Linked DNA regions of Undibacterium parvum. The protein of the gene in region 1 interacts with the protein of each later gene in a pairwise test. Links are inferred from orthologs where the notes say so. Each region holds a gene or a part of one and is shown in the gene's direction. Other genes may lie near its edges.

The links.
Region 2: the proteins of leuS (region 1) and ligA interact in binary tests that used the Escherichia coli proteins (3 or more experiments, as listed by UniProt). The link is inferred for Undibacterium parvum from one-to-one orthologs.

Annotation. Positions count from the first base shown.
Region 1 is NZ_CP034464.1:3,380,168-3,384,365, forward strand. What follows is about bases 848-4,036. They hold leuS (leucine--tRNA ligase), read left to right. Parts: upstream 848-1,190; coding sequence 1,191-3,836; downstream 3,837-4,036. Other genes in these bases: EJN92_RS14780 (ExbD/TolR family protein), read left to right, coding at 848-1,081; EJN92_RS14790 (LPS-assembly lipoprotein LptE), read left to right, coding at 3,836-4,036. In the rest of the region: EJN92_RS14775 (MotA/TolQ/ExbB proton channel family protein), read left to right, coding at 1-596; more of EJN92_RS14780, read left to right, coding at 626-847; more of EJN92_RS14790, read left to right, coding at 4,037-4,198.
Region 2 is NZ_CP034464.1:4,485,393-4,489,114, forward strand. Bases 755-3,722 are described here. They hold ligA (NAD-dependent DNA ligase LigA), read left to right. Parts: upstream 755-1,187; coding sequence 1,188-3,257; downstream 3,258-3,722. Other genes in these bases: EJN92_RS19550 (cell division protein ZipA C-terminal FtsZ-binding domain-containing protein), read left to right, coding at 755-1,183; def (peptide deformylase), read left to right, coding at 3,315-3,722. Outside these bases: chromosome segregation protein SMC, read left to right, coding at 1-116; more of EJN92_RS19550, read left to right, coding at 113-754. UniProt on the Escherichia coli protein: DNA ligase that catalyzes the formation of phosphodiester linkages between 5'-phosphoryl and 3'-hydroxyl groups in double-stranded DNA using NAD as a coenzyme and as the energy source for the reaction.

The DNA of each region.
Region 1 (4,198 bases):
TTTTGCTGCTGATGTCTCTTTTGAGTTGGACCACGATTCTTGCTAAGGCCTGGTCGTTCAGGCAGATTCGTGCGGCTGCTGTGAATTTACCTGCATTTTGGAAGTCTCCAAGCAATCAAGATGCGCTGGCCTTGCTCAGTGCAAGTGATACGGAAGATGTGTTCGCCGGTTTGGCGCGGCAAGCCTTAGCTGCCGCTGATCCAGTAGGGCGCAGTGGCGCATTAAATGCCAAGGCCGAGATTTCTGATGTCTTGACTCAGGCTCTGCGGCAAGAGCTCAATCGGGTCAGCGTCAAGCTAGAGTCTGGTTTGAGCCCTTTGGCGTCGATAGGTGCGACCGCGCCCTTTGTCGGTTTGCTGGGAACGGTCTGGGGCATCTATCACGCCCTGAGTTCGGTCGCTGGTTCTGGAATTGTACAGATAGATCAATTGGCCAGGCCGGTCGGTGAGGCCTTGATCATGACTGCACTTGGCTTGATCGTGGCGATTCCAGCGGTCTTGGCGTATAACGCCTTTAACCGGATTAATCGAATTACGTTTGCCGAATTGGATGCGTTTGCCTACGATTTACATGCCTATTTGAGTAAGGCAGAGTAGTTTCAAGCACTGGTAAGGGGAGCGTGTATATGGCTTTTGGTAAATTTAATTCAAGCTCTGAGCGCAGCCCTTTACCGAGTATGTCTGAGATTAACGTGACACCCATGGTAGATGTGATGCTGGTGTTGCTAGTGATCTTTATTCTCGCAGCCCCCTTGCTAATGCATTCCATACCAGTAGATTTGCCTAAGGTGCAGGCAAAGGCAACTGGGCAAGCGGCGGATTCGACCACGCTTTCCATCGATGACAAGGGCAATTTGCATTGGAATGCAGAAGTGATAAAAATGTCCGAACTTGATGCGAAATTGTCTGCCTTATCTAAGCGTATGCCGCAAGCTCAATTACTCCTGCGCGCCGATCAAACTACCCAATACGCTCTCATTGCACAAGTGATGGCTGCGGCACAGACGCAAGGAATAAGTAAAATCGGTTTCATCACAGAGAGCAATATTAGTCCCAATTCTGCCAAATCCTTCCTAAAATAGAGTAAGCCTGCCATCCGCTCATTTTTAAATACGGGCACTAAGCAGTTATAATTCAGGGTTAATTGGAATTTCCGCGCAATTTATCTGTCATCGCCACTATTGAGTCCTCATGCAAGAAAAATATACCCCATCTGAAGTCGAGCAATCAGCACAGACGCATTGGAAGAAAATCGATGCTTACACAACGGTAGAGAACGATACGCGTTTTCCCAAAGGTAAGTACTACGCTTGCTCTATGCTGCCTTACCCTTCAGGTAAATTGCACATGGGCCATGTGCGTAATTACACGATTAATGACATGCTGGCGCGCCAGTTACGGATGCAAGGCTATAACGTCTTGATGCCTATGGGCTGGGACGCCTTTGGTTTGCCTGCCGAAAACGCAGCAATTGCGTATAAAAAATCTCCGGCGGCGTGGACTTACGAAAATATAGCAGACATGAAGTCGCAAATGCAGCCCTTAGGCCTGGCATTTGACTGGACCCGTGAAGTGGCAACCTGTGATCCTGATTATTATCGTTGGAATCAATGGCTGTTCCTGAAGATGCTGGAAAAAGGCATTGCGTATAAAAAAACCCAGGTCGTCAATTGGGATCCGGTTGATCACACTGTGTTGGCGAACGAGCAGGTGATCGATGGTCGCGGCTGGCGCTCCGGTGCTTTAGTTGAGAAACGCGAGATTCCTGGCTATTACTTCGGCATTACCCAATATGCCGATGAATTGCTTGATAGCATAGACGATCTGGATGGCTGGCCCGATCAAGTGCGCACCATGCAGCGTAACTGGATAGGTAAGAGCGAAGGGGTACGCTTTGCTTTCCCGCATCAGATTACAGATGCTTCCGGCACGCTGCTGCAAGACGGCAAGATGTATGTGTTCACAACGCGCCCAGACACCATTATGGGCGTGACTTTTTGCGCAGTGGCAGCTGAGCATCCGATTGCGACAGTCGCTGCACAAAATAATCCAGCGTTGGCGGCTTTCATCGAAGTCTGCAAAGCCGGCGGCACTACCGAAGCAGAGATGGCAACCAAGGAAAAGGAAGGCATGCCTACCGGCTTGTTCGTCATTCATCCGCTCACTGGTGAGCAGGTCGAGGTGTGGGTCGGCAATTACGTCTTGATGACATATGGCGATGGCGCAGTAATGGGTGTGCCGGCGCATGATGAGCGCGATTTTGCGTTTGCTAAAAAATATCAGATCGCCATCAAACAAGTGGTCGCAGTTGAAGGCGAAGCTTTCACTACAGATGCCTGGGCTGATTCCTATGGCGACAAACAGCGCGGTGTTACGGTTAATTCTGGTAAATATGATGGTCTCGCATACAAAGCTGCAGTCGATGCGGTGGCCGCCGATCTGGCAGAAAAGCAAATCGGTGAAAAGAAAACTACCTGGCGTCTGCGTGACTGGGGTATTTCCCGCCAGCGTTACTGGGGCACGCCTATCCCTATTATTCATTGTGAATCTTGCGGTGATGTGCCAGTGCCTTACGCTGACTTGCCGGTCGTTTTGCCGACCGAATGTATTCCTGATGGATCTGGTAATCCATTAAAAACCCATGCAGCATTTTTGAATGTGCCATGTCCAAAATGTGGCAAACCAGCGCAACGCGAAACCGACACCATGGATACGTTTGTCGATTCCAGCTGGTATTTTATGCGCTATACCTGCCCGGACGCGGTGACTATGGTCGATGAACGCAACGACTATTGGATGGGTGATGCCGGTATGGATCAGTACATCGGTGGCGTTGAGCATGCGGTCTTGCATTTGTTGTATGCGCGTTTCTGGACTAAGGCTATGCGCGACATGGGTCTGGTGAAAATCTCCGAGCCGTTCAAGAACTTATTCACGCAAGGGATGCTGCTGAACGAATCTTATTATCGTGAAGAAGCTAGCGGCAAGAAGATCTGGTTCTACCCGAATGAAATCGAAGTGCAGTACGACGAGAAAAGTCGTCCGGTTGCCGCCATCCTGAAAAGCGATGGTCAGCCTGTGCAAATGGGCGGCATAGAGAAGATGTCGAAGTCCAAGAACAATGTAGTCGAACCGAAGGATATTATCGAGCAATTCGGCGCTGATACGGCACGTTTGTTTACCATGTTTGCCGGCCCTCCGGATCAAAGTGCAGCTTGGAATAATAGTGGGGTAGAAGGTGCTGCGCGTTACCTGCGTCGCCTGTGGGCAACTGCTTTGAAATTGTCGGCAACGGTTGCCAGCGGTGCTGGCGCTAGTATCGCGCCCGATACCTATGCCGCGGACGTCAAGAGCCTGCGCCGCGAAGTGCATCTGACTTTAAAACAGATCGATGCCGATTACGAGCGTTTGCAATACAATACGGTCGTTTCCGGCGCGATGAAGTTACTCAACGCAATAGAGGCCTTCAAGCCTGAAGGTGAAGGGCATGCGGCAGTGCTGCGTGAGTCCTTCAGTATCCTGTTGCGTGCACTGTATCCGGTGTGTCCGCATATCACGCATGCGCTCTGGGTCGAGCTAGCTCTGGCGGCAGAATTTGGCGAAATCATTGATGCGCCATGGCCGCAAGTCGATGAGGCGGCTTTGGTTCAGAATGAAATAGAGCTGATGATACAAGTCAATGGCAAGTTGCGCGGTAGCGTCAAGGTCGCCAAAGATGCAGACAAGGGGACGATAGAGGCAGCTGCGCTGGCGGTTGAAAGCGTACAGAAATTCCTCGATGGTCCACCGAAAAAGGTGATCATCGTGCCAGGCAAACTAGTCAATATCGTCGCCTGATGAAAAGCCTGACTTCTCCTATGCGCAAATGGCTGAGTGCGCTCAGCATCATCGTCATGATGCTGAGCGTGTCCGCTTGCGGCTTCGCCTTGCGCGGCGCCGTGGTGTTCCCCTTCACTAGTATTTTTGTGGATATGCCGCTCAGCTCACCGCTAGGCGCGGAATTGAAAAGAAATATTCGTTCCAGTGGCCAGACCACGATAGCGGCAGACGCCAAAAGTGCCGATGTGGCGCTGCAAGTGCTGGCCGAAACTCGGGAAAAAGCCATACTTTCCTACAATAGTCAGGGACGCGCGCGCGAATATAAGCTGATCTATAATTTTCGCTTTCGAGTGGTCGATACCTCTGGCAAGGAAGTCTTA
Region 2 (3,722 bases), 1.1 Mb from region 1 along the record:
TGGAAATGGCGCAGCAGTTGATAGGCGTCACCATGCAAGAACAGGGAGTTTCTCGTATCGTTGCGGTGGATATGGAATCTGCCGCACATTTAGTCGGTGAGGTACAGGCAGCATGACAGATTTTCAATTAGGTTTAGTGGCGATGGGCGGCACCTTTGTAGTTGGTGTGCTTATATTTAACAAGTGGCAGGAATATAAAGCGAAAAAAAGTGTGGATCAGGCCTTTTCTGGCTCACATGACGACGTTTTGATGAATGCCGATCTAGCATCGGCTCCATCCGAAGTCCATGTGCGACACGAACCCCATATGGAGCAAGATGTAAACGCAGAACAAGAACCTGGTGAGCCGGTTTCCCGCGCAACAGCACAGCCAACTACGCGCCAAGAAAAAGACTTGGCAGTTGATGAACTGATCGATTGCATCATCCCCTTAGAATTCGATGCGCCTATGCGCGGCGAGAAACTCCTCGCTGAAATCAGCTCTTTGCGCTACGTAGGTAAAAAGCCGGTGCATTTTATTGGTTTGGGTCACGACGGTGAACGCGAAGAAATCGCGCATGGCGGGGTCTTCACTGCCTTGTTTGCAGGTGTGCGCATGGTGAGTCGGGCCGGCCCTTTGAACGAACTCGAATATTCTGAATTTGTCAGTAAATTGCGCGAGATCGCTGATAGATTGAATGCCCATTCAGACATACCCGACATGAATCAAGTCATGGCGACGGCGCGAGATTTGCATCAATTCGTATCCGAACATGATGCACAGTTAAGCGTAAATATCTTATCCAACGGTGCACCTTGGGCAATTAATACTTTACTGGCGGCTTTAGAGAAGCAAGGTTTCGATGTGCGACCTGATGGGCGTTTGGTCATGCCTGATGGTGATGGTGGCGTACTATTTAGTTTATCGACCAATGTCAGCATGAGCGAAAGTCTCACTTCACGTTTGACCTTATTACTCGACGTCCCATGCGTGGCGCCAGATAGAGATGGCTTTGGTGCTATGTCGGCCTGTGCCAGATCACTGTCGGCGAGGTTGGGCGGCACCGTCGTGGATGATGGGAATCAAGCAATCTCGAAAGCCGCACTCGATGAAATCGCTGAGCAAGTCAGTGAATTCTATACTGCAATGGCAGAGTCGCAGATACCGGCCGGTTCTGTACGCGCACAACGTTTGTTCAGTTAGCCGTATGCAAGATGATTTTTTTAAGGCATCCGAAACTGCCGATGAGTTATTCAGTAAGCTTACTATTCGCGCCGAGTATTTGCGCCAGGAAATAAATCGCCATGCGCATGCCTATTACGTCGCAGATGCGCCGCTAGTCCCAGACGCGCATTACGATGCGCTGTTCTTAGAACTGCAGACATTAGAAGCGCAGCATCCTGAGTTAATTACCAAAGATACGCCGACACAACGTGTCGGTGGCATAGCATTGCCAGAATTTAGTCAAGTGCAACATGCGGTGCCTATGCTGTCTTTGAATAATGGCTTTGAGGCGGACGATATTTTGGCCTTCGATAAACGCGCCAAAGAGGGTTTGGCGACGTCAGAAGAGCTGGAATATGCGATAGATTTAAAATTCGATGGCTTAGCCATTAATTTGCGTTACATCGATGGTGTGTTTAGCCAAGCCGCAACACGTGGCGACGGGTATACCGGCGAAGATGTGACCGAGAATATTCGCACCATACGCAGTATTCCACTGCGTCTCAATACCGCACATCCGCCAGCAGTCTTGGATGTGCGTGGTGAAGTGTTGATGTTTAAAGCGGACTTCGATCGCTTAAATCAGCGTCAACGCGACGCTGGCGCCAAAGAATTTGCTAATCCACGCAATGCGGCGGCGGGTAGTTTGCGTCAACTAGATTCTAAGATTACCTCGCAACGCAGTCTGAGTTTTTTTGCCTATGGGATAGGCGCGCTTGGAGCTGCCGACTTACCTGCATCACATCGCGATTTACTCGACTGGTATCGTACTTTGGGCATCCCTGTGTGCGAGGAAAATGCGGTGGTCCGCGGCGCCTCTGGCTTGCTAGCGTTTTATGAACAGGTCCAGCAAAAACGCAGTGCCTTAGCTTACGAGATCGATGGGGTGGTGTACAAAGTTAATGCGTTTTCAGAGCAGGGAAAGTTGGGGTTCGTTTCTAGGGCACCACGCTTTGCGATTGCGCATAAATTCCCGGCGCAAGAAGCCTTAACCACGGTCTTGGATATTGAGGTGCAAGTCGGTAGAACTGGTGCGATCACGCCTGTGGCTAGACTGGCTCCAGTGTTTGTCGGCGGTGTCACGGTGACCAATGCGACCTTGCATAATGAAGAAGAAATACTCAGAAAAGACATACGCATAGGCGACACCGTGAGCGTTCGACGGGCTGGAGATGTCATTCCTGAAGTAGTCGCAAGTATCCTCGATAGTCGCCCCGCACATGCAACGATGTTTGTCATGCCAACAGTCTGTCCTATCTGTGGATCGGCTATCGTCAAGCTTGAAGATGAGGCCATCGCTCGCTGTTCGGGTGGCTGGCTTAAATGTGCCGCCCAAAAGAAGGGGGCTTTGTTTCATTTTGCCTCGCGCAAAGCGATGAACATCGATGGTGTGGGCGAGCAATTGATAGAGCAATTGGTAGACAAACAGTTGGTCACAACTGCTGCTGATCTGTATAAATTGGATACTGCCAGCTTGTTCAAAATGGACAGAATGGCAGAGAAGTCGGCTGCAAATATTCTGGCGGCACTAGAAAATTCGAAATTGACTAGCCTGGGCCGCTTTATTTATGCATTAGGCATACGCCACGTTGGTGAGACGACGGCAAAAGATCTTGCACTTAGTTTTGCCGATATTGATAAGCTCATGGCTGCCAACGAAGAGCAATTATTGAATGTTCCTGAAGTTGGTCCGGTGGTGGCAAAGTCGCTTTTGCTATTTTTCTCAGATCAGCAAAATGTGGACATCGTCAGGCAATTAATTGCCTCTGGCGTGCATTGGCCGACAGTCACTCCAACCAATGATAGTAACTTGCCCTTATTAGGCAAAACCTTGGTCTTAACCGGTAGCTTACCGAATTTAAGTCGCGAGCAAGCGAGCGGATTGATAGAGAAAAACGGCGGAAAAGTGGCAGGCTCGGTGTCAAAAAAAACCAGTTATGTGGTCGCTGGTGATGATGCTGGTAGTAAGCTAGTAAAGGCAAGAGAACTAAATATCAGTGTATTGACAGAAGCCGAGTTGCTGCTGCTCTGCAGTCCAGCATTAGAGGAGTAATATGCCACTGCTTTACTGTATATCTTTTAACCTCGTTAAGCTCGGAAAGTAATTATTATGATCTATCCAATACTGAAAATGGGCGATGCGCGGCTGCTGCGAGTGGCGCAGCCTGTTTTGGAATTCAATACGCCAGAGTTATTGGCATTGATCGCAGATATGTTCGAAACTATGGAACATGCCAGCGGCGCCGGTTTAGCTGCGCCACAAATTGGAGTGGATTTACGCCTGGTTATTTTTGGTTTTAAGAATAATCAACGCTACCCAGATGCGCCTACTGTCCCTGAAACTGTCTTAATTAATCCTGTGCTGACGCCGCTGTCGGAAGAGATCGATGAGGCTTGGGAAGGCTGTCTTTCTGTGCCTGGCATGCGCGGCTTGGTGCCACGTTGGAGTAAATTACGCTACCAGGGATTTAATCAGTACGGCGAGAGTATCTGCCGTGATGTCGATGGGTTTCATTCT